DNA from 3 places in the Paenibacillus sp. LX16 genome. Region 1 is predicted to be linked to each of the others. Evidence: riboswitches for the same ligand, from Rfam matches in the RefSeq annotation. Region 1 holds a riboswitch; each other region holds the start of a gene.
The links. Region 1 has a riboswitch for thiamine pyrophosphate ahead of thiC (phosphomethylpyrimidine synthase ThiC). Riboswitches for the same ligand answer to the same signal wherever they lie in the genome.

Region 1 (3,261 bases):
AGTGTTCAGACCCTTATCCGCTGCATAGGCGCGAATGTCCTGCGTGATACGCATACTACAAAATTTGGGACCACACATCGAGCAAAAATGTGCTTCCTTGGCGCCCTCTGCCGGTAGCGTTTCATCATGGTAGGACAAGGCCCGCTCGGGATCAAGCGACAGATTGAACTGATCCCGCCAGCGGAACTCAAAGCGTGCCTTGGACAAAGCATCATCCCGCTGCTGCGCCCGTGGATGACCTTTCGCCAGATCAGCAGCATGTGCCGCAATTTTGTAGGTAATGACACCCTCACGGACATCATCCTTATTCGGCAGACCCAAATGCTCCTTAGGCGTAACATAGCACAGCATGGACGTCCCGAACCAACCGATCATCGCCGCCCCGATGGCTGAGGTAATATGATCATATCCGGGGGCAATATCCGTCGTGAGCGGTCCCAAGGTATAGAAAGGAGCTTCCTTACAAATCTCCATTTGTAAATCCACATTCTCTTTGATTTTATGCATAGGGACATGTCCTGGCCCTTCAATCATGACCTGAACATCATGATTCCATGCGATTTGCGTTAGCTCGCCCAACGTTTCCAGCTCTGCAAACTGTGCTTCATCATTCGCATCATAGATACTACCTGGACGTAGACCATCCCCGAGAGAAAAGGCCACATCATAGGCTTTCATAATTTCGCAGATTTCTTCAAAATGTGTATACAAAAAATTCTCCTGATGGTGCGCAAGGCACCAGGCTGCCATGATCGACCCGCCACGGGACACAATTCCCGTCATTCTATTCGCCGTCATCGGTATATACCGCAGCAATACACCCGCATGAATTGTAAAATAGTCCACTCCCTGCTCCGCCTGCTCAATCAGCGTATCGCGATACAACTCCCACGTCAGCGCTTCTGCTTCACCGTTCACCTTTTCAAGTGCTTGATACAGCGGCACAGTCCCAATCGGTACAGGAGAATTCCGAATGATCCATTCACGTGTGGTATGGATATTACGGCCTGTAGACAGGTCCATAACCGTATCCGAGCCCCAACGCACAGCCCAAGTCATTTTCTCCACTTCCTCCTCGATGGAGGAGGTAACCGCAGAATTACCAATGTTCGCATTGATCTTCACGTGAAAATGACGCCCAATGACCATTGGCTCACTTTCCGGGTGATTGATATTCGAAGGCAAAATGGCTCGTCCAGCCGCCAACTCCTGCCGTACAAACTCAGGCTCCACCCCTTCGCGGATCGCCGCAAATTCCATTTCGGGCGTAATGATCCCTTGCCGCGCATAATGCATTTGTGTCACTGTACGACCTTGCGAAGCACGAAGCGGACGGTTGGTCACGCCGGGAAATTCCACTGTCTCCCGTTTCGAGCCAGGTTTCAGTCCATTATCCTCCGGCTGGACGGCGCGTCCCTCGTAAGCCTCCACATCGCCCCGTTCCAGTGCCCAAGCTCGCCGTAATGGAGGCAGGCCCTGACGGATATCGACCTGATAGGATTCGTCGGTCATGGGACCGCTCGTATCATATACACGCAATGGCTCATGATGCTCCGTGCCCTGCGGCGTATGTGTAGGATGAAGAGCAATTTCGCGCTCTGGCACGGCAATGTCCGGCCGCGAGCCTTGAATATATACCTTACGGCTTCCCGGAAAGGGTTTTACCCCACTGGCTTGCTCCCCGTTTGTCTTCTCTACCTCAACTTCTTTTGTTCCTTCTGCTTCTGTCGGCTTCATTGTCCATTCCTCCCGTTTCGATGAAATGACACACCGATCCGGAACCATTCCCAGGGTGGCGCTGATCTATGCAAAAAAGCCGGTTCCCCAGGGAACCGGCTAATCTAACGAGGCAGCTATCCAGACAATGCGCATATGGAATAATCCTATTCCAATGCGTCACCGTAGACAGCAGCCGCGTATACATTTCAATGGCCGATTACTTCCCTACGCTGGTATGATCCAGATCAGGTGCAAAGGGTCCGGAATCTTGCACGATTCCATCTCAGCCCGGCATTACAGGCTCCCCCAGTAACTGTGATACTTCTATTCACATGAGGCGGATATAACAGACATCCCGCCTTCCTTACCAGACTACTTTAAATTTATGGCTTTGGCAACCCTTTTAGGTTCCCTTTACCAAGGAGACGTTCCCCATCAAATCACTCTGCTTGCTTCAACTGTGTTCATTCTTGTTACGGAAGCATAAGCCCCATTTCCTTCGCCGCTTCGATCAAAATCGGAGCAAAGTCATGTAGCGTCTCGGGTGCAAGTCGACTAACCGGGCCAGATACAGATAAAGCCGCAGTGACCTGTCCCTTCCGGTTCACAATTGGCGCTGCTACAGCAGCAGCCCCTGGCTCCCGTTCTTCATAGCTGGTCGCATAGCCCTTCTCGCGAATGTCCTGTAGCTGGGCTTTATAGACCTCCGGGTCTACCGAGAGCGGCCATTCATCCCCGCTTAGCAGGGCTTCCAGCTCCTGCGGCGGCATAAAGGCCGCCAGCACCTTGCTGGAGGCCCCTACAGCCAGCGGCATACGCGCACCTACAGGCGCGACCCTGCGGATCGCCTGATTGCTCTGCACGGCTTGTATGCGAATACGCATGCTACCGTCCCGTAAGTACAAGCTGACCGTCTCGCCCAAACGGTCACGTAGTCCTTCCATTGCAGGCTGCAACAGCACTGCCGGCTCGTCACTTTGGGACAAATGCGTGGATAGCTCCCAAATGCGGAAGCCAAGTCGATATTTTTCCGTTTCGGCATTCCGAACGACAAAGCCCCGATCCTCCAACGTAGTCAGCAGCCGATGAACCGTGCTTTTATGTAGACCAATTTTGGAGGCAATCTCCGTCAGGCCAAGATCCGAATTTGCAGTAAAACACAGCAGTATATCAAGTGCACGCTCTACAGCGCGAACGGTTAATTTACGGTCTTCCATCGTGAACCGCTCCTCTTGTATCCATATTCGTTTCACACTATGAAACATGGTTACATAAATTATATAGAATAGTCGCGGCTACTGTAAACCGATGTTTTTGTGACAACCATATTACAGAACGAGAACAAACATCGACAATTCTTTGCATCATTTTTACTTTTCCGGTTCAGGCGTTGACTTTGGATAATCCCCATCATACGATAATAGGTATCTATACGGATCTACACTACTATTTTCAAGTGGAATTATACCTAAATTCTATGAAACGAAGATCAATTTTATATAAGGAGGCTCTTACATGATTTCGACATCCCAGCGCAACGCT
Region 2 (3,261 bases), 2.4 Mb from region 1:
CCCACAAAATGTACAATTTCTAGGCAATCTCCATCTTTTAGTACTGCTTCATCATGATCTTCACGGGTCAATATATGCCGATTCAGCTCCACCACTACGGTTTTCACCTTTACATCAAGCTCATGTAGCAATTGATTCACATGAGTGATCCGATTAGAAAAGGTCATGCTCTGGCCGTTAATCGTCAGCTTCATAAGCTTTCCTCCTTGAGGAGCTCAGAAGAAAAACTACTTATCCCAAGTTCAGCCGCACCAGCCCCATTAAGCATAGCTGCCATCGCACGCCCGGTAGCATCACTCAGCAGGACACCGTTGCGATAATGCCCGACTGCAGCATATACGCCCTCGACCCCAGGAACAGCGCCTATAAAAGGGTGACCTGATGCAGCCTGTGGACGTAAGCCCGCCCAAGTGCGTATAAAAGAAGCTTCACGGACGCGCGGCAGCCAGGCAGAGGCACGTGCCAGCAACCCCTCCAAGCCTCCTACGGTCACTTCTTCGTCATATTGATGCGGAAGGCTCGTTGCCCCAATCCAAAGCTCGTTATTCTGTTTAGGCACGAGGTAAATATCATCAGCATAAATGGTGTATTCTAACGGGCGATCTTTCAAGGAGACCGCTACCGCTTCGCCCTTGACCGGATAAAGTGGATATTCAAACCCAACCTGCGCTAGCAATTTCATGCTATCCAAGCCTCCAGCAATAATGACCTGATCGCAGGAAAAAAAGCCACTATCTGTTCGAACACCGCAAACTCGACCATCCTGTATGACCAGTTGCTCTGCCTGTGTACCAGACCATACCGTTGCTCCCAGCACCGCAGCAGCACCTGCATAAGCACGGCAAAGCTGGACAGGAGCCACTTGTGTCTCCTTTGAGCGATATATTGCCCCGATCGCTTGTTCATCCAAACCTGGAATTCGTCGGGCCAATTCCCTCGCATCCCACCAGATAGGACAATCATCCTCTCGCGTTTTAGCAGCTTTCCAGCGTTTTTGGCCCTCAGTTTCCGTATGGAAAGGGGTCACAAATCCTTCTGTACGGAATTCCACCGAAATACCCGACAAACGCTCCAGATCACAGACAAGCTCAGGGAATGCATCTCGACTTCTGCGAGCAAATCGTGCCAGCTCAGAGTCGGTGAACTCTTCACTTTCCGCTGCCAGCATTCCAACCGCTGCTCCTGAGGCTCCCTCACCCGGGATCAATCGTTCCAGCATGATCGTACTTCTTCCCTCCTTGGCCACATGATAAGCAATGGAACTGCCGATGACACCTCCACCTATGACCAAGCATTCAGCATGTCCTATCGCTCTTGCCTCCGTGTGTATCTTTAGCATTTGTTTCGTGTCTCCTCTCCATAAACCATTCTGCTTCCAGCTTGCTTCTACTCTCGTTTTCTCGCTACAGGCTGTGAACTACAAGATCTGCCATTCGCCTATATTCCATCGCAGCTGCAACGGGCGATTCAGCCTCCCATATACCAGACATCACCGCAATTCCGCTTGCTCCGGCCATATAAAGCTCCGGGATATGGTGAGGTTGTATGCCGCCCAGCGCGATCACCGGAATGTTCGACAGCCTGCAAATATGTTCAAGCTGAGCTATACCCCGCGGTACAATACCAGGCTTACAATGGGTCTCATATACGTGACCATAAAGTACATAGTCCGCACCTGCCCGCTCGGCATTCTGCGCCTCCTCCAAGGAATGCACAGACACTCCACAGCGTGTACCCTTTGAAAGTAGGCTTTTCACATCCACAACAGGTAATCCATTAGCTGGTAGCTGGACGGCTCCAACCAAAGTAAGTAAAGCTACATCCACACGATCATTTACTACTATTTGTTGCAAAGGAACTTCCTGCTCCACCATGCTGCGAGTCAAAGAAAGCAATGCAGAGGCACCATTCTGTTTTAAACGTGCGTGTACATAATGAACATAAGGACAAATCACAGCAGCCACTTGGGCTGCTTGTGCAAAAGTGCCCTTTTCCATCGAAATTGCGTGTAATTCGATTTTGTCTTCACCTCACATTGGATTAAAGGATCTAAGCTTAGCCAGCCACGTCTACCAGCAGTAATGAAAGGGGATTGTATGTGAATCCGTCTACGGAAGCTCGAACAACTTAAAATGAACGAAACGCAAAAAAACCACTTCCCCAAGGAAGTGGTTTAACGAACGTCCAATAATCGAACGGACCATGATATCCGTATACGTGTATCGTCCCACGCACAAACAAAATAAAGACGGTGTTGCCTTGTTTGCACGGCGCTCACTTCCCTACGCTGGCATAACCCAGATCAGGTGCAAAGGGTCCGAAATCCATTTATTCCGTCTCAGCCGCATGGGCGGCTCCCCTAGTGTGACTATTTTATTGTATAAGCTAAAAATAGCTTAGCATATTTTCCTAATTCTGCAAACCCCACTTCGTGTGAAATATGCAGAACTGGATTTAACTGATTTTAGTTAACTTTACTTGACCATTCTTCCACATTCCACGTTTTGGTTACCCAATCCTCGTAAAAGTCCGGTTCGTGAGATACAAGCAATACGGTCCCTTTGTATTCCTTCAAGGCACGTTTCAGCTCATCCTTTGCTTTAACATCCAAGTGGTTGGTAGGCTCATCGAACAATACCCAGTTGCTTTCACGCATTAACAGTTTGCAAAGACGGACTTTAGCCTGTTCTCCACCACTAAGCGCTGATAGTGGACGCGTGATATGCTCATTTTTCAAACCGCAACGCGCCAAATGCGCTCGTACTTCATGCTGATTCAAATGCGGAAATTCATTCCATACATCGTCAATCGGTGTAATTTTCTCCGCCTTTACTTCCTGCTCAAAATAAGCGGGCTGCAAAAAATCACCTTGATAGGTTTTTCCACTGATTGGCGGAATTTTTCCCAATATGGTTTTGAGCAATGTCGATTTACCGACACCATTGTAGCCGACAATTGCAATCTTTTCGCCACGTTCAATCGTCATGGACATTTTAGGCAAAAGGGCATGTGTATAACCAATCTCAAAATCAATACCCTCAAATACCGTCTTTCCGCTTGCACGTGCCTCTTTGAATTGAAAGGTTGGTTTTGCGGCTTCTTCAGGCTTATCAATACGTTCGATCCGATCAAGCTGCTTTTCACGGCTCTTTGCTCGGCCTGAGGTAGAAGCACGCGCTTTATTACGCTGAATAAAATCTTCCTGTTTCTTAATAAAGTCCTGTTGCTTCTCATAAGCATCAATATGCTGAGCTTTGTTCA
Region 3 (3,261 bases), 330 kb from region 1:
GCGACGCGTGAATATCCGTTGTTTCCAAGATACGCAAATTCACCGTAGCACTATCGCGAGAATCGTTAGCTGCCCAGGATGGAGCGGTTGAAAACACCAGCATGCTACAAGCTACAACTGCTGCTGTAAACCCTTTAAACCAATTTTTACGAAATAACAAAATATACCCCTCCTCATTAAGGTGTATGCTTCATATACATACTTTTGCACATATATGTAAGCCTTGAACCCACCATTTCTATTTTAATCCAACGCCAGACAAAAGAGTAGTCATTTACTTAAATTATTTATGAAAAAATAATTAATTCTCTCAAAAATAAAAAACCAGCAAACCTCCTAAAAAACTCGGAGATTCACTGGTTTATCCATTTATATTCTCATTATTTATTCCACACTTGGCGCTCAGTTTGCTGGCCCACATACTCAATGCGAGTCGGATTCACGTCCAGAATGACATAATCTGGATCATCCGGTCCGGAGAACCATTCCTTCAAGGAATCGTTCCACACTTGTTTGCGCAGCCCCTCATCAGCTGTAATCTGGACGGTAGCCTCCACTTCTACGACTTCCTTCGTACCGCCAACTTCATAACCCAGCAGCAGATAAGCATTCGGATTATCCTTTAGCTCATCCACTTTATGCGTTTTGCGATCTGTCGCCAGATGAATGTTCATTCCATCGTTAAAAAGGGCCATATAGCGTACTTTCGGTTTTCCACCCTCTACCGTACCTAACGAGCAAAATTTGTTGTTATCCAAAGCCTTCACAATGGCTTGTTCTAGTTGGCTACGATCCAATGTTTCCGTTTTACCCACAGTACAACAACTCCTTTTCACGAATTAGAATTCTCTACGGCCATGCCATTTGACACCAGCCCATCTGAATATACCTACGCAGCTGTTCTGAAAATAACATGACCCGATCAGATCGGATTGATTCATGCTCATTTTCAGATCAAAGCTCACAGTAAAAGTGTACCCTGTCGTTCGGCAAATGAACCGTCATCTCTTCCTCCATGCTGGACAGACTCGCATTCAAGGCATATAATCGTCGTAGTAAACCCGAATAAATGAACCCATTAAACCATACAATGCCAGGGGTGCTGGAATCGGCCGGCTGAGAGTGTGTCCCAAGACACTGACCCTTACAACCTGATCTGGGTAATGCCAGCGTAGGAATGCTTAAGCAAGATGTGCCTTTTTTACATAGGACCATCCCTTACTTTGGTATATACAAGCGCAAGCGTCCCGGAAACTCGGGGCGCTTTTTTTGTTGAAGATTAAGTTGTTGGAAAGATCGCGTCCGGCAGATGTTATTTTTATGAAAATGGGGAATATAAGCTGTCTGATTGGACGGATAACGGGTAATTAAAGGAGAGAACACAACGATGAAGCGCATGAAAATGTTAAGCCTGGGACTGATCAGTCTGTGGCTCATGGCCCTGACCCTGACTGCTTGCGGTGGAAGTCCCTCCACATCCCAAGAAGCGGCTCCCGCTACCAACACTCAAACGTCTACTTCGGCAAAGGATCTCAAAGATGTTAAAGTCGTGCTCGACTGGACACCCAATACGAATCATACGGGACTCTATGTTGCCAAGGACAAAGGATATTACGAAAAAGCGGGTTTGAATGTCCAAATTATTCAACCTGGTTCAGGCGGAGCCGATCAAATGGTTGCTTCTAATGCTGCACCTTTTGGTTTCAGCTACCAAGAAGGCGTCACACAGGCTCGTACGCAAGGCGTGCCGCTTGTATCCATCGCTGCGGTGATCCAGCATAATACCTCAGGCTTCGCAGCCCCGGTAGATCGCGGAATTAAGAGCCCGAAAAATTTTGAAGGTAAAAAATACGGCGGTTGGGGCTCTCCCGTAGAAGAAGCGGTCATGAAATCCATCATGGATTCAGACAAAGGCGATGTGAGCAAAGTGAAGATCGTCAACATGGGCAATGCAGACTATTTTACAGCCGTGAAGCGGGATATCGACTTTGCCTGGATTTTCTACGCATGGACCGGAATCGAAGCCCAGCTTCGAGGTGAGCCATTGGATATGCTGTATGTAAAAGATTATTCCAAAAGCCTCGATTACTATACGCCTGTAATTGTGAGCAACGAACAGACGATAAAAAATGATCCTGAGCTGGTCAAAGCGTTCATGGACGCTACCGCACAAGGCTATGAATACACTATCGCCCATCCGGAAGAAGCCGCTGACATCTTAAGCAAAGCTGTACCAGAGCTGGATAAAAAACTGGTGCTCGCCAGCCAAAAATGGCTAAGCCCACGTTATCAGGACGATGCCGCGCAATGGGGCGTGCAAAAAGCGGAGGTATGGCAAAACTATTCGGACTGGATGTACGAACGCAAGCTGCTCAGCAAGCCTTTGGAAGTAGATAAAGCCTTCACAAACGACTTCTTGCCCAAGCGCTGATCATTTGTTAAAACGTTAAATAAGACTGAACTAGAGAAGTGAACGAAGCCCCACTACGCAGTCGGATGGTGCTTCCCATCGCCACCGCCCCCGGATTTCTTAATAAAAACTTATGATTAGTGTAGAAATCCGGGGAGGTTATGCTTCCGAAGCGAGCTTTCCTACGGAAAGCTTTTAAAGCGAACGCTAACGCTTGTACAGCACCATTCCGCCCACTTCGTTCTCGTTCCACTTGGTTTATTCTTTAGTCTCATAGTATCTAAAGCGCAAAAACAGATGCGCTTGTGTGTAAAAATGCCACACAACCTATCAAAAACTAAGGTGCTTTTAGGCGGTTGGCAGCGTAGCGGTTCATTTGAATCTGGAGAAGCGTAGCGCTCGCCTTTGCCGTGGGATTCTTACCTTTTAAAATTCATTCAAAGAACCCCACGGCAACAGCGATCGTAAGATCAAATGAAACGCGAAGCGGTCTCCCCGCCTTAAACCACCCTATTTTCTCAAAACAACTCCACAATAAAGGACAGGTGAATTTTCATGGCTAACACACTACTCAGTATTCAAGTCATCCCTAAAACTCCTAATAACGAGGACTCTTACCCGTATGTAGATAAGGCGATTGAGGTCATTCAGCACTCCGGCGTCAAACATCAGGTGAATCCATTGGATACGACCATGGAGGGCGAGCTCGACGAGTTGCTGAAAGTGGTTAAAGAAATGCACGAGGCTTTGACGGAAGCGGGCAGTCCCAGCGTCATTTCACAGATCAAAATCGCACATAACCCACAAGGCATCAGCATGAACAAGCTGACCGAGAAATATCGCCCATGAAT

Region 2: linked by a shared signal. The riboswitch ahead of T3H97_RS13975 (thiamine phosphate synthase) and the one ahead of thiC (phosphomethylpyrimidine synthase ThiC) in region 1 are both predicted to bind thiamine pyrophosphate.
Region 3: linked by a shared signal. The riboswitch ahead of T3H97_RS02160 (ABC transporter substrate-binding protein) and the one ahead of thiC (phosphomethylpyrimidine synthase ThiC) in region 1 are both predicted to bind thiamine pyrophosphate.

Annotation. Positions count from the first base shown of each region.
Region 1 covers NZ_CP141152.1:805,097-808,357, reverse strand. The annotation lists gene thiC (phosphomethylpyrimidine synthase ThiC) at 1-1,737, opposite strand, end outside; TPP riboswitch at 1,925-2,037, opposite strand; gene T3H97_RS03620 (IclR family transcriptional regulator) at 2,193-2,936, opposite strand; gene T3H97_RS03615 (alpha/beta hydrolase) at 3,235-3,261, shown strand, end outside.
Region 2 covers NZ_CP141152.1:3,203,444-3,206,704, forward strand. The annotation lists gene thiS (sulfur carrier protein ThiS) at 1-194, opposite strand, end outside; gene thiO (glycine oxidase ThiO) at 191-1,339, opposite strand; gene T3H97_RS13975 (thiamine phosphate synthase) at 1,404-1,997, opposite strand; TPP riboswitch at 2,263-2,371, opposite strand; gene T3H97_RS13980 (ABC-F family ATP-binding cassette domain-containing protein) at 2,465-3,261, opposite strand, start outside.
Region 3 covers NZ_CP141152.1:478,568-481,828, reverse strand. The annotation lists gene T3H97_RS02170 (bifunctional 2',3'-cyclic-nucleotide 2'-phosphodiesterase/3'-nucleotidase) at 1-160, opposite strand, end outside; gene T3H97_RS02165 (pyridoxamine 5'-phosphate oxidase family protein) at 381-815, opposite strand; TPP riboswitch at 1,086-1,195, shown strand; gene T3H97_RS02160 (ABC transporter substrate-binding protein) at 1,388-2,431, shown strand; gene T3H97_RS02155 (MTH1187 family thiamine-binding protein) at 2,966-3,259, shown strand; gene T3H97_RS02150 (ABC transporter permease) at 3,256-3,261, shown strand, end outside.